DNA from 3 places in the Litoribrevibacter albus genome. Region 1 is predicted to be linked to each of the others. Evidence: predicted binding sites of a transcription regulator. Region 1 holds the regulator's gene; each other region holds the start of a gene.
What was found. Region 1 encodes sigma-54, which starts transcription at its own class of promoters, with help from an activator protein. Its sites were predicted from a motif close to TGGCACNNNNNTTGCTNT; they were not measured.
Positions count from the first base shown of each region.

Region 2: a site for sigma-54 is predicted at 2,159-2,176, ahead of flgB (flagellar basal body rod protein FlgB). Genes of this name have one in related genera too.
Region 3: a site for sigma-54 is predicted at 2,034-2,051, ahead of urtA (urea ABC transporter substrate-binding protein). Genes of this name have one in related genera too.

Region 1 is NZ_BSNM01000011.1:433,505-438,545, reverse strand. It holds gene rapZ (RNase adapter RapZ) at 1-295, opposite strand, end outside; gene ptsN (PTS IIA-like nitrogen regulatory protein PtsN) at 348-794, opposite strand; gene hpf (ribosome hibernation-promoting factor, HPF/YfiA family) at 861-1,148, opposite strand; gene QQL66_RS09030 (RNA polymerase factor sigma-54) at 1,306-2,895, opposite strand; gene lptB (LPS export ABC transporter ATP-binding protein) at 3,068-3,793, opposite strand; gene lptA (lipopolysaccharide transport periplasmic protein LptA) at 3,868-4,419, opposite strand; gene lptC (LPS export ABC transporter periplasmic protein LptC) at 4,403-4,978, opposite strand; gene kdsC (3-deoxy-manno-octulosonate-8-phosphatase KdsC) at 5,014-5,041, opposite strand, start outside.
Region 2 is NZ_BSNM01000015.1:259,504-264,544, forward strand. It holds gene QQL66_RS13600 (chemotaxis protein CheV) at 1-789, shown strand, start outside; gene QQL66_RS13605 (CheR family methyltransferase) at 823-1,659, shown strand; gene QQL66_RS13610 (hypothetical protein) at 1,556-2,080, opposite strand; gene flgB (flagellar basal body rod protein FlgB) at 2,218-2,613, shown strand; gene flgC (flagellar basal body rod protein FlgC) at 2,624-3,064, shown strand; gene QQL66_RS13625 (flagellar hook assembly protein FlgD) at 3,129-3,806, shown strand; gene QQL66_RS13630 (flagellar hook protein FlgE) at 3,975-5,041, shown strand, end outside.
Region 3 is NZ_BSNM01000016.1:195,753-200,793, forward strand. It holds gene QQL66_RS15700 (urease subunit beta) at 6-311, opposite strand; gene ureA (urease subunit gamma) at 324-626, opposite strand; gene QQL66_RS15710 (urease accessory protein UreD) at 799-1,698, opposite strand; gene urtA (urea ABC transporter substrate-binding protein) at 2,294-3,592, shown strand; gene urtB (urea ABC transporter permease subunit UrtB) at 3,747-5,041, shown strand, end outside.

The DNA.
Region 1 (5,041 bases):
AGCGCTTGACGATGGTGTCTTCGTCGCTGTCTAAAAAGATGATCTGATACTGGATGTTCTTTTGCTTTAGCGTTTTGAGCGTATTTGTCAGTTGGTCAGGAGAGCCATCGAAGTTTCGTATGTCGACGCTGATCGCTGTTTTTTCAAAGTCTGGAGAAACGGAAATCGTATCAAGTAAGTGAAGAAGAAGAGGTTCAGGTAAGTTATCGACACAATAAAAACCGCAGTCCTCAAGCGCATGAAGCGCGGAACTCTTACCGGAGCCGGAACGACCACTTACAAATACTAATTTCATGGGTTCTCCTTAGTGCTCCGATGTATGAGGCATTTATTAGTATAGTCAGATATCAACTGGTGATTACTTGAAACAGTTCTTCGTTTGAACTTGTGGCTCTCAGTTTGTCCCGAAACTCCGGGTGACTGAATTTCCCTGCAATGGTCGCCAGAATATCCAGGTGATCATCGTTTGCCTCTTGTGGGACAACAAGAGCAAAAATGATATCTACTTTTTGTTTGTCTAAAGAGTCGAAATCGATAGGGCTTTCAAGAACGAGAAGTACACCGGTTGGCTTTTCACAGGAAGGAAGTCTGCAATGGGGGATTCCAATGCCGTCTCCGAGTCCGGTACTGCCCAGTCGTTCTCTTTCAATTAAGGCATCAAAGATCTCATGCGCTGAAGGACCGGGGATGTGCTCTGAAAGAATACTGGATAGTTCTTCGATTGTGCGTTTCTTGCTCTGACAGGAAGCGCACCGTAAGGTGCGCTCTTTGGATAGTATGCTTGATAAATCCATTAATGTTGCTCGTCAATAATTCTTTTAACGAAGCTACATGTTTAAACGTTTCGATGTTTACTTAGGTTAGCGAGACTGAGATTTCTCTTTGTGTTTAATCAACTGACGATCTAGTTTATCTGTTAGTGCGTCAATCGCTGCATAAAGATCGTCGTGCTCAGCGTTAGCAAACACTTCACCACCGGTTACATGTAACTTGGCTTCTGCCAATTGTCTTTGTTTTTCAATACTCAGTGTAACTTGAACATTTGTTATCTGGTCATAGTGTCGCTCAAGTCGGTCTAATTTGGAAGTGACATAATCGCGAATGTTGGTAGTAATATCTAGGTGGTGGCCACTGATGTTCACTTGCATATAGGACTCCTTAAATTTGTATGCTGTGGTCCAAAAGATTCCAGCTACGTTTGTAATTGCTGGAGGAGGTCTGCGCCTCCTTCATCTTTAATATAGTCCTAGCATGGATCGAATACAATGACCTGTATCAATTCGCTTCTCTCGAACAAAACTATTTTTAAACCAATCGTTTACGTTCATTCGATGGTGGGATGTTCATTGCCTCCCGATACTTGGCAATGGTTCTTCTTGCAACTTTAATCCCTTGCTCACCCAGCAATGTGGCGATTTTGTTATCGCTGAGCGGTTTTTTAGGGTTTTCGGCAGCAACAAGTTTCTTAATAATTGCACGGATAGCGGTCGAGGAACATTCACCGCCCGATGACGTACTTACATGACTTGAGAAGAAGTATTTAAGCTCAAAAATACCTCGAGGCGTATGTATGTATTTTTGCGTAGTCACACGGGAAATGGTGGATTCATGCATTTCGACAGCTTCGGCAATATCATGCAGAACCAAAGGCTTCATTGCTTCATCACCATAGTCCAGGAACCCTCGTTGGTGCTCCATGATTTTGGTTGCAACCTTAAGAAGAGTTTCGTTACGGCTTTGGAGGCTTTTTAAAAACCACTTTGCTTCTTGCATGTGATCTTTAAGGAAGGTGTTGTCTGCACTGGAATCAGCTCGTCGAATAAGAGACGCATAACTTGGGTTGATGCGAATTTTAGGCGTGATTTCTGGGTTGAGATCAACTCGCCAACGTCCATTTACTTTTTGAACAATCACATCCGGGACAACGTAATCCGGCGTCTGTTGATTGATTTGTTCACCAGGACGAGGGTGAAGAGTTTGAATCAAACTGATAATTTCTTTAAGCACATCTTCTTTGATGCGGCCTTTTCGCATGATTCCGGCAAAATCTTTATTGCCTAACAATTCCAGATAGCGAAGGACAACAATTTTTGCTTCTGACAAGTAAGGAGTGTCAGCAGGCATTTGATTAAGTTGCACTTGTAAGCATTCTTGTAGGCTTCGTGCGCCTGTGCCTACCGGGTCAAAGCGTTGAATTAGGTGAAGAACGGCTTCAACTTCTTCAGTATCAATACGGTTTTCATCGTCTTCAGCAAAGTTTAATTCTTTGTTGGCGCTTTCACAGATGTCTTCAATCGGGGTGTGAAGATAACCATCGTCGTCGATGCCGTCGATGATATTTTCAGCGATGATTTTATCGGCGTCGGTCATTGGCGTTAGGTTTAACTGCCAATTAAGGTGATCCTGTAGCGTTTCTGTTACAGAATTCCGGGATTCAAAATCAAAGTCGTCATCGTCTGACGGCGCCGATGCCTGCGTTGGCGTGTGTTGATAAATATCATCCCAGCCGGTGTCGATGGTGAGGTCTTCTGGAATGTCATTATTCCATTCACTGTCGGTTTCCGAGGCTTCGTGAGCTGACGTTTTAAATTCGTCCTGGCTGTACTCTTCATGACTGGAACCGTCAAGATCACTGGAAAAGTCATGTGATTCTGAATTGGAGGAATTGTCCGACGGATCATTATCCAATGGCTTTTCGGCCATCTGGTCTTCAATGGAAGGTGCAGAGGCTTGTTCAAACTCTTCTTCCACTTCCAGCATTGGGTTGTTTTCCAATGCGTGTTGAATTTCCTGTTGTAAGTCTAAAGTAGAAAGTTGTAACAGTCTGATTGCCTGTTGCAACTGGGGCGTCATAGTTAGGGATTGCCCCATTTTGAGCTGAAGCGATGTCTTCATAAATTACAACGTATCCTTATGCTTTCACTCAGCGTGCGCGGTTGGTACTTATTGATGATCTACCGAAAACCGCACAAGCAATTTTTTTGCCACTAGCAACCAAGTATAAACCAAAATAATCCCGAAAGTGTTGATTTGTGTATCTGGTTGTCTGGCTAAATTAGGCCGTTAATTAAATATTAAAATTCTCGCCTAAGTAAATGTCTTTCACTTTCTGGTTGTTCAGGACGTCTTCGCTTTGCCCTTCTGCAATGATGTGTCCTTCCCCAACGATATAAGCCTTATCACAAATCCCTAAGGTTTCTCGTACGTTGTGGTCGGTGATGAGTACGCCAATACCAAGTCCCTTGAGATGGTTGATGATTCCTTGAATGTCGTTGACGGAAATTGGATCAACACCCGCAAAGGGTTCGTCGAGAAGGATGAATTTGGGATCAGTGGCCAGAGCGCGAGCTATTTCCGCGCGCCTGCGTTCACCACCGGATAAGCTCATGCCTAATGAATCTCGGATGTGGGTGATGTGGAATTCCTGAAGAAGGTATTCCAGTTTTTCTTTTTTCTCGTTTTCGGACAGGTCGGTTCGAAGTTCGAGGATACCGTAGATATTCTCAGAGACGGTCAGCTTTCGGAAGATCGAGGCTTCCTGAGGAAGGTAGCCTAAGCCAACTTTTGCTCGCCCATGCATCGGAAAGTGGGTGATGTCTTTGCCATCAATAGTTACTTTGCCCTGATCCGCCTGAACCAAACCGACAATCATATAAAAACAGGTGGTTTTACCCGCGCCATTGGGTCCGAGTAAGCCAACAACTTCACCACTTTTTACCGACAGTGAAACATCTTTAATGATCTTGCGTTTGTTGTAGCTTTTAGCAAGATGACTGGCTTCGAGACAACTCATAGTTTACTTATCCTGATTTTTCGGAACTGTCCTGATTAAATGGAACGAGCCAAGTTTGTTCTGCTCCATTGGCCCTATTGTTGTGGCTTAGGATCAGTAGAAGGTGAAGCGGATTTGTCGCTTTTCTTTTCTGGCGGATGGAAAATGAAACGAACCCGACTGTCCGAACTGTTTTCGCTCTTGGTTGCATTCAGCTCCCCTGTTTTAAGCGAATAGGTGATCTTTTCGCTGGAGAGTTTGTCTTCACCTTTAAATACTTTTCCGTTGCCGGTAACTTCCGCTAATTGGTCGGCAATCTTAAGGTCTAAAGTGTTACCCTCGATGTGGGTTGGCGGTTCGTTGGGCTGTAGAATTTGTTGGTATTTGGCAGGCGAACCAAAGGCTTCCATGCGAACCACTTCATTATTTGCAGTGTGAAGAATGACTCTATCCGCTCGAAGCTGTGCTGTACCTTGAATAATGACAACATTGCCTAGGTATTCTGATATGCCTGTTTCATTGTTCAGTTTTGCTTGGTCTGCTTCTAACTGAATCGGCTGAGTCTTGTCTTCCGGAAGCGCATAAAGTGGTGCGCTTATCAGTAGTAATAGAAAACTTGCAATAGATAATTTACTTTTGAACGTCATGCGTCCCTCGTACATTTGCTTTCAATAGGGTTTCATTGGTATTGAGATTTGTCTGAAACCCTTTGCTTTCAATATAACTGTTGCCTGAATGAATGACCGTAAGAACATCGTTTTCTGCAATATTCTGCTTAGTATCAATCGATAGTTCTGATGTGCGTAGCCTAACGGTTTGGTCGGCCGTATTTCTATCAATTTTCACCTGATCTTTAAGAACGATGATATCGGAATCCAGGTTTGCCTGGCCTTGTTCTGCTTCGGCCGTCCATTCGGTACCTTGTTGATTGTTAAATAATCTAGGCTGTTGAAAAACGGCTGTTCGTTCGTCTTTGTAGTGATCGATCTTCGAGGCGGTAAGACGGTACTGTTGTTGTCCGTTTTCGTCGTAGTGTTTAGAGGACGAGTTAATTAAGGTTAGATCGGGTGCGTCAGTAATATTGGTTCGGGAGGTCTGAATGGAAGCATTCTCTTCCTGAAGGTTGAGCCAAAACAGCAAAGCAATGGCCGCAAGGATAAATGGCCCAATTTTGAAAATTTGTATTAGCTTCTCTTTTGTAATCATGCTGTTTGGCTCTTGGCGCTCTGAAGACCTAGTGACTATTGCAAATAGGCTTCGTGAGCAGCA
Region 2 (5,041 bases), on a different contig from region 1:
AACCCTGTTGTCAGAGGAGTTGCTCATATTCGCGGTGGGACGATTCCTATTCTCGATTTGAGTATGGCAACTGGCGCAGCTCCCTTGCCAAATGTCGAAAACAGTTTTGTTATTATTTCGGAATATAACCGTACGGTTCAGGGATTCCTGGTGAGCTCTGTTGAGCGCATCGTGAACACTAACTGGGAATCGATTCATCCGCCTCCATCAGGTACGGGTAAAGAAAGCTATCTGACGGCGGTTACCGAGTTGGATGGTAAATTGGTCGAAATCATTGATGTGGAGAAAGTAATTGCTGAGGTGGTACCTTCTGGTGATGCTATCAGTGATGAAATTCTTGAAGAGATTCCTCAGGAAGACGATGAAGATCTAGGCCACATTCTGATTGTGGACGATTCCTCCGTTGCTCGTAAGCAGGTTCAAAAATGTATGGAGTCCGTAGGTTTAGAGACGACATTATTTAAGAACGGGGCTGAAGCCCTTGAGCACTTGAAAGCTCTGGTTGAGCAAGGGATCAATCCGGCAGATAAGTACATCATGATGATTTCGGATATTGAAATGCCCGAAATGGATGGTTACACCTTAACGTCAGCGGTGAAAGCTGACCCTAATATGAGTGAGTTGCACATTATGTTGCACACATCGCTCAGTGGGGTGTTCAATCATGCGATGGTTGAAAAAGTCGGCGCAGACGACTTTATGGCGAAGTTCAGTCCTGATAGCTTGGCCTCTAAAGCCGTTAATGTGCTTAAAGGTGATTACAATCCTGTGTATAAAGGGGGAGAGTAGACTCTCCCTTTTTCTTTGTTTCTGAGGTAGTGGATGTCAATATCTGGCTCAATACGTTTTGAAAAGAACGACTTTGATCAGTTCAGGCAGTTTCTTGAAAATGAGTCCGGCATTGTGCTGGGTGACAATAAACAATACTTGGTTGCTAGCCGTCTAAGAAAGATCATGCAAGAAGCTGATTTGCATGATTTAAAAGATTTACTTTCTAAGGTTAAGTTTAACGGTCGACTTAAAGAGCGTGTCATTGATGCAATGACAACGAATGAGACCTTATGGTTTAGAGATAAGCATCCCTATCGTATTTTGAAAGAAATCATTTTTCCTGAGTTTGTTTCTCAAAAGAAAAGTAGCCTTCGCATTTGGTCGGCGGCGTGCTCTTCAGGGCAGGAACCTTACTCCATGAGTATGATGGTGGATGAGTACAATCGTACCAATCCGGGGAAGCGGGTGAATCAAGCTCAAATCCTCGCGACGGATTTGTCTTCTGAGATTCTGGAGCAGGCGAAACGTGGCAGTTATGAAAAATTGGCTCTTGCTCGTGGCTTAGATGCGGATCTTCAAAAGCGGTATTTCACCGAAAACCCGGATGCTTCCTGGACAGTTAATCGGGATATCAAATCCCGGGTCGATTTTCGTTCGCTTAACTTGTTAAGTTCGTATGCCAGTCTGGGTAAGTTCGATATTATTTTCTGCCGGAATGTGTTGATTTATTTCTCGGCAGAACAAAAGCAGGATATTTTAACTCGTCTGGGACGCCAGCTTAATCCTAATGGGTATTTGGTGATTGGGGCGACAGAATCTCTGACCGGGTTGAATCACATCTATGAGATGATCCAGTGCCGCCCTGGTCTGATCTATAAGTTAAAGTAGCTGTATTAATTAATGTAAATAGAGGGTTGCGTAGAGTTTCTACGCAACTAACTTTATCCTGCTTCCTGCTTCCTGCTTCCTGCTTCCTGCTTCCTGCTTCCTGCTTCCTGCTTCCTGCTTCCTGCTTCCTGCTTCCTGCTTCCTGCTTCCTGCTTCCTGCTTCCTGCTTCCTGCTTCCTGCTTCCTGCTTCCTGCTTCCTGCTTCCTGCTTCCTGCTTCCTGCTTCCTGCTTCCTGCTTCCTGCTTCCTGCTTCCTGCTTCCTGCTTCCTGCTTCCTGCTTCCTGCTTCCTGCTTCCTGCTTCCTGCTTCCTGCTTCCTGCTTCCTGCTTCCTGCTTCCTGCTTCCTGCTTCCTGCTTCCTGCTTCCTGCTTCCTGCTTCCTGCTTTCTGCTTTCTGCTTCCTGCTTTTTATAAATCTCATATTGCCGCCTTGCCTCTTTTGCCGTCCTAAAATTGCTGAAAAATAATTAAGTTATTGAAAATAAAGGATTTATATTTTTGGCACGGTAATTGTTTGTTAAATGGAAAGTTTAAGAATTGCAGTTTGAGGGCGGCAGCATGGCAATATCATTCGACAATGCATTGGGGATTCATCCTTCGGCACTTGGGGTTCGTGTTCAACGAGCTGAAATCATTGCTAATAACTTGGCAAATGCAGACACGCCGGGGTTTAAATCAAGAGACATTGATTTTCGAGCCATCCTGAATGCAGAGAGCGATAAGCTGTCATCAGTGAAACTGGATAAAACGGACGACCAGCACATCGATGGCTTATTGAGCCCGGATGAAGGGTTGAAGTTCCGTAATCCGCATCAACCGGCAATCGACGGCAATACCGTTGAGACTCAGGTTGAGCACACTGAGTACATGCAAAATGCCATGCGTTACCAAGCAACCTTCCAATTCTTAAACAGCAAATTCAAAGGCCTGTCGGGCGCGATTAAAGGCGAGTAAGGAGTAGCGTATGTCATTAGGAAACGTATTTGATATTGCCGGAACAGGCATGATGGCTCAGAGCTTACGCCTGAATACTACCGCCAGTAATATCGCAAACGCTGAGGCTGTTAGCAGCAGTATTGATGAGACCTATCGTGCCCGTCATGTGGTGTTCTCTCAACTCCACAAACAAGAGATGGGGTATGCCAGTGACAATGTTAACGTCAATGAAGACATTGGTAATGGTGTGTCGGTATTGGGTGTCGTGGAAAGTGATGCTCCGCTCGAAGCTCGTTACAACCCGGACCATCCAATGGCTGATGACAAAGGCTACGTTTACTACCCCAATGTGAATGTGGTTGAAGAAATGGCCAACATGATTTCTGCGTCGCGCTCCTACCAGACCAACGTAGACATCATGAATACGGCTAAAACTATGATGCAACAAGTTCTGACTTTGGGTCAGTAAGTTAAACCGCCTGGAGCCTGTAACTATAGACATCAGGGCTCAGAGTAACAAAAGGTGAATCACAATGAATGATATTAATTCTTCAACCCAAACCGATGCGTTATCGGCGTACAGAACGCAAAACACGAATAGTACCTCGTCCAAAAATGATTTGGGTCAGGATGCCTTTCTGGAGTTGTTGGTTGCTCAGTTAAACAACCAGAACCCATTGGACCCACAGGATAACGGCGATTTTATTGCTGAGTTGGCTCAGTTCAGCTCGGTGGAAGGGATCGATAATCTGAACTCAAGTGTGGATTCTTTATTGAGTGATTATAAATCCAGCCAAGCGCTTCAGGCTTCTGCTTTGGTAGGGCGCCAGGTGGTTGTGCCGAACAATGAAGTGTACTGGTCTGGTGAGGGTACGATTCCAGCAACCGTTGATGTTTCTGATGGTGCGACCAATGTGATGTTCAGTATTACTGATGATGCAGGGCAGTTGGTGGCTCAGATCCCAATGACTGGTGCGTTGCCTGGTGAAAACTCAGTGCTATGGGATGGTAAAGACGCTGAAGGAAATACTTTGCCGGCCGGCAAATACAAGTTTACGGCGACCGGTGTGGTGAATGAGAAGTCTGAAAGTTTTGTGGTGTATGGCTCGGCCCGAGTTAATAGCGTCACATTAGATGATGGAAACACATTACTGAATGTAGCGGGTATTGGCCAGATTCCGTTGTCTCAAGTGAGAGAGATTTCTGAATAACAGTTTGTGGTGATGTTTTTCACCAGAGCAGAGTAGTGCCAAGACAGAATAGTACCAGAACTGAGTAGTACCAAAACAGGGTATTGCCTGGGCTGGGTGTAGAGAAAGAGTAACGGATTTTATGGCTTGTCGGTGCGTCCGATGAGTGAAGCTAGAGAGGATAACGATATGTCTTTTGGAGTTGGCTTAACGGGTCTGAAAGGGGCTCAAACAGATCTGGATGTGACAGGTCATAATATTGCTAACGCAGGTACTGTGGGCTTTAAGCAGTCTCGTGTAGAGTTTGGTGACTTATATGCCGCGAACGTCAGTGGTAATTTCTCTGCTGGTCAGGGTGTCGCCATTAACCAGGTATCCCAACAGTTCAATCAGGGGGACATTACCTTTACCGAGAATAACCTCGATTTGGCGATTAATGGTGAGGGTTTCTTTGTTGTTCAGAACACCTTGGGTGAACAGTTTTATACTCGTTCCGGAATGTTCGGCTTGGACAATGAAGGCTTTATCGTGACGAATACCGGTGAGCGCGTTCAGGGCTTTGGTGTACCAGAAGAGCTGCAGTTGCAGCCTCAACCAAATCCGGCTCGACCATTGGGTGATATTCAGGTTGATGATGCTGATATGGCACCGAACCGTACTACGGATGTGGAGACTGATTTTAACCTGGATGCGCGTGTTGAGTATGCGACCGGTGGCTTGCCTGCGTCTACTAATGGTACAGGTGTCAGTGTTCCTCAGGTGGGCACTACCAACGGTTATTCTGCCACAACAACGACAAGTACTGTTCAGATCGTAAATGCTTCTTTTACACCGAATCAGGTGGTGTCTGATCTAAGCTGGACGGCCAATGACTCTGCGTATGATATTGCGACTGCAATTTCTCAGGTGGATGGTGCGACGGCTTCCGCTTCTACAACCACTCAGATTGATGCAGGCATTTTGACTGCAACGGATGTGGTTTTGAATGGTAATTTGTTAACGTCAACGGCGACCGGTACTAACACGGGGGCGGCGCTAGCGGCAGAAATTTCCAGTTTGGCAAACTTCTCTGCAAGTTTTGATGCTACTACGAATACTCTTACCGTGGTAAATGACCTTGGTTTTGACGTTCAGTTAGACAGCGCTGCTGGTACCTTTGGGGTAACGGGTGTTGCTAATGGTGTGGCTCAGGGGACAGCGACTGCAGGTGCAGGTACAACTGTCACCACTGGTGGTTATGTCGATGTGACTCTTGA
Region 3 (5,041 bases), on a different contig from region 1:
CCGATTTATACCTTACCCATGACATCGCCACGGAAACCGTATACAGTTTTCGTCCCCGCATATTCCACCAGCTCAACCTCTCGGGTCTGGCCCGGCTCGAAACGCACCGCCGTGCCCGCAGGAATATTTAAGCGATAGCCTTTGGTCACTTCGCGATCAAACTGCAGCGATAAGTTAGTTTCATAAAAGTGATAGTGAGAGCCCACCTGGATGGGACGGTCACCCGAATTCGACACTTGAACCGTCACTGTCTTGCGCCCTACGTTTAAGGTAATGGGCTCATCAGCCACTATGTATTCGCCTGGAATCATAATGCGTGCTCCTTACGCAATGGGGTTATGAACGGTGACTAACTTAGTGCCGTCCGGAAAGGTCGCTTCCACTTGCACTTCATGAAGCATGGCATCAATTCCGTCCATCACCTCGTCCCGGCTGATCACCTGACGACCTTCATTCATGAGCTGGGCAACGGTCTTACCATCACGAGCGCCTTCCATAATGTACGCAGAGATAAGGGCGATACACTCCGGATAGTTCAATTTGACGCCTCGTTGTCTTCGCTTTTCTGCTAACTCGGCGGCTACAAAAATCAGTAACTTATCTTTTTCTCTGGGTGAGAGTTCCATAACATCCTCGTTGAGTGATCCATAACCATGCAGCTACTACACACCAATCAACCACATATAGTGCAGCCCATGATTTGTTATTAATAAAAACTTCGTTTTTTGTGCGTTTAGTTTAATGCCTTTACATCAATTACTTAGCTGATCAAGTAATCAATAAACCTAAAAATTGAGATCAGGTATTCCAAATTCTCGGCGGACATGCACCACGTTGGTTTACCTCTTCACGTACCCACGCCCAATATTGGGTAAACACTTTTTTAGCCGTTTCCGAACAAGCGCCAAGATAGCGCACGACGGTAATCCCCGGTTTCACAGTCACAGACACCAAAGCGCCTTTGGCCATTTCCTGTAAGAAATCTCGTTGTTCTTCCGTTAATTCAGTTAAGGCATCACAGGTAATCATGAAGCTGCCAAACACCGGCTGACCGGCCAAACCAGCGCGCACGTTCATAATTCCGGAGTTAGCATCAATCAGGTTATTCTCGATATGGATCAGTTTGCCTTGGCGTTTAATAGATAAGAGCTGACGTACTGAGCCTCGTTCAAACCAATCTTCACTGCTCGGCCGCCCCATGCAGACGATATCCCAACCGACAAAGGTCCCATTCTGTTCAAGCTCTACTTCAGTAACTAGCTCACCGTTCGCGCCATCAAAAACAATGGTTTCCTGCGGAAGCCACTCCATTACAGCCTCATCGGCAACGGTGAGATGCACCTTTTGATACTGCTTACGGTCAGTAATGTTGTTGTAGATCTTCCCTGCGGAAGGCGTGGTGACCAAGGCCTGCGCTTTAGGCCCAAGATGAAAACCGATGGTGAGATAATCCCCGGCTACCAAGCCACCCGGCGGGTGTAACAGATAAAGATGGGCACAGACATCGCCCTCTGGATAAAAAGGTCGTTGCACCCGTAATGGTCCAAAGCTGTCTGTTCGTCCCAGCCGTGTTTTTCCATCCAGATACACCAACTCCGCTTGATAGTTCGCCAACCAATGCAAACTAGGGTCAAGCTGGGAATCCGGTAATAGTGCAGCTGTCTTGAGTTGATCGTTCAAACGTCTTCCTTCAATCATTCCGTTTCTAAACGTTATTCTTTAAAGCCTTATTCCTTGAATAACTTATTCTTTGAAACCTTACAGCCAAAACTCTCTGCAAAGTGTTTGCCAGTTAAATACCTAACCAACAAGACAACTTTTAATAATACTTTAGTGCTAGGTTTTCTGCACTCTCTCTGCACTTGGCTTGTGCAAGTTAGCTTTAAATTCAATTAGATACAAAAGCAAGAAAGCCCAGCTTGACCCAATTTAGTGCCGATCAAATTTTATTCGCACCACAAAGCAGCACTAACAAACCAAATAGACAACTTTTTCATTAGTCAAAGTCAGTCTCCATGCGCTTTTGCACAGTATGGCACAGCCGTTGCAAAACCTGCCTCAGCTTTAGGGGACTTTTTACAAGCGCCCAAGACTCACAATCAAAAAGCTTAGGTTGGCTATCCAAAGAAAGGAAAACACCACCAAAGTAGAAAAGGACATTCAGAGGCAACCCATATTATTTCAGCCCGTCCCTTTCATCGCTTTGTTTCCCTTTGGTTTAGCCCAACCTGTTTGGCTCAGGCCCAAGCTTTAACGACTAGAAATCGAATTAAAACCATAACAAGGAATCACGATGAAAAGCATAAAAAGACTCACACAATTCTCTGCTCTGGCGTTGTCGGTATCATTTGGCTCTGCTGTGATGGCGGCTGATGACACCATCAAAGTGGGTGTATTGCACTCGCTTTCGGGCACCATGGCGATCTCTGAAACCACGTTGAAAGACACCGTATTGATGATGATCGAAGAGCAGAACAAAGCTGGCGGTCTTCTTGGTAAGAAACTGGAGCCTGTGGTTGTAGACCCGGCTTCGAACTGGCCTTTATTTGCAGAGAAAGGTCGCGAGCTGCTTTCAAAAGAAAAAGTAGACGTAATCTTCGGTTGCTGGACATCGGTATCTCGTAAGTCAGTGCTTCCAGTCGTTGAAGAGCTGAACGGTTTGATGTTCTACCCGGTTCAGTACGAAGGTGAAGAATCCTCGAAGAACGTGTTCTACACAGGGGCTGCGCCAAACCAACAGGCGATTCCAGCGGTTGATTACCTAATGAGCGAAGAAGGTGGCAGCGTTGAGCGATTCGTTCTTGCAGGCACAGACTACGTTTACCCTCGAACCACAAACAAGATTCTTGAAGCCTATCTGAAAGCCAAAGGCGTGGCTGAAAAAGACATCATGATCAACTACACGCCGTTCGGCCAATCTGACTGGCAAACCATCGTAAGCGACATCAAAAAGTTCGGTGCTGCTGGCAAGAAAACGGCAGTAATCTCAACCATTAACGGTGATGCAAACGTACCTTTCTACAAAGAATTGGGTAACCAAGGCGTATCAGCTGAAGACATTCCGGTGATTGCGTTCTCGGTAGGTGAAGAAGAACTGTCTGGTATCGACACCAGCCCATTGGTTGGTCACCTGGCGGCTTGGAACTACTTCCAAAGTGCTGAAAGCGAAGCCAACGAAGAGTTCATCGAGAAGTGGAAGAAACACGTCGGCAATGCTGAGCGCGTAACCAATGACCCAATGGAAGCCACGTACATCGGCTTCAAAATGTGGGCAAAAGCGGTTGAAATTGCAGGTACAGAAGACGTGGACGCAGTGCGCGAAGCCATGTACGGCATCACAGTACCTAACCTGACCGGCGGCACAGCCGTAATGAACACCAACCACCACCTTACCAAACCGGTATTGATCGGTGAAATCCAGGACGACGGTCAATTTGAAATCGTTTGGCAAACCAAGAAAGGCGTGATCGGTGATGCCTGGACTGACCACTTGCCAAGCAGTGCCAAGGTGGTTGCAGATTGGACCGCTCCAATCAACTGTGGTAACTACAACATCGAAACCAGCGTATGTTCTGGTCAGAACTACGAATAATCGATCGTTAATCACTTTGATGATTCAGGCCGAAACGGACTTGGCCTGAATCATCCTTAAAAGCATTCCCTCTGAACTCTTAATATACCCATTCCTTGGGTAGGGGTATTTTTGGTTCTGAGATCATGAATTGAACGAATCTTTGGAATACATCATGACCAGGTTCAAACTCATTTTCGCGTTGTTCACATCGCTTCTCCTGGCAAGCATAAGCTACGGCTCGCCCACATCCTTACAATCTCAATTTGAAGGGCTTAAATCTAAAAAAGCCAACGACCGTATTGAAGCGGTTCAAGCCATTGCCTCCACCGGAGACGCACAAGCTTCAACCGTGCTGAACCAAATGTTGGACGGCAAACTTTATTACGTTAAAGCCACTGGCCAATTTGTTTACATTGAAAAAGGCGAAGGTAAGCAATACACCGCCTACAGTGCTCTAACGAATGAAATCATTGGCGATTTCAAGAAAAGCAAACTTCAAAAAATCAAAGTAAATAACAAGATTCGTGGTGAAATTCGAAACGCACTTGCTGGCTTACAACTGAATGCCAAAGATGAAGACACTCGGCTGACTGCCGTTCGCAATCTCAGAGATGCGTTAGAAAGCGAGTTATTACCAACACTTACAGCAAAGCTGGACACAGAAACCTCTCCCGATGTGTTAGAAGCAATTACCACGACCATTGCTGCCATTCAACTCAAACACGGTGACTTATCAACACAAACCTCCGCTGCTAAACAACTGGAAAGCAGTGACGATCCTAAAGTACTCGTTTTACTTAACCAAACTAAAACCAGTGCCAAGGATAAAACCTTAATCGCCACTATCGACAAATCCATTGAAGCCATTGAATCCCGGCAAGAGTTATATGGCGTGGCGGAGAACCTGTTCTTCGGTTTGAGCCTTGGTTCGGTATTGCTGCTAGCAGCGATTGGTTTAGCCATTACTTTCGGTGTAATGGGTGTAATCAACATGGCTCATGGCGAAATGATGATGCTTGGCGCCTATACCACCTTCGGCATTCAGTGGTTGTTTCCAAACCTCATCGATTACTCCTTATTCATCGCCATTCCAGCTGCCTTTTTGGTATCGGGTTTGGTGGGCATTCTGATCGAGCGCACGGTGATTCGTCACCTGTACGGTCGTCCATTGGAAACCCTGTTAGCCACCTTCGGTATTAGTTTAATTCTGCAACAAGCCATTCGTACCTTGGTGTCTCCACTCAACCAAAGTGTTGAAAACCCAAGTTGGATGAGTGGCTCGCTGGAAATCACTGAATCCTTCGCGCTGACCTACAACCGCCTCTACATCATCATCTTCAGTGTGATCATCTTCTTTGCTCTGATGATGCTATTGAAGAAGAGCTTATTCGGTCTGCAAATGCGCGCAGTAACTCAAAACCGCGCGATGGCGAACTCCATGGGTATCCGTTCGAGCTGGGTTGATGC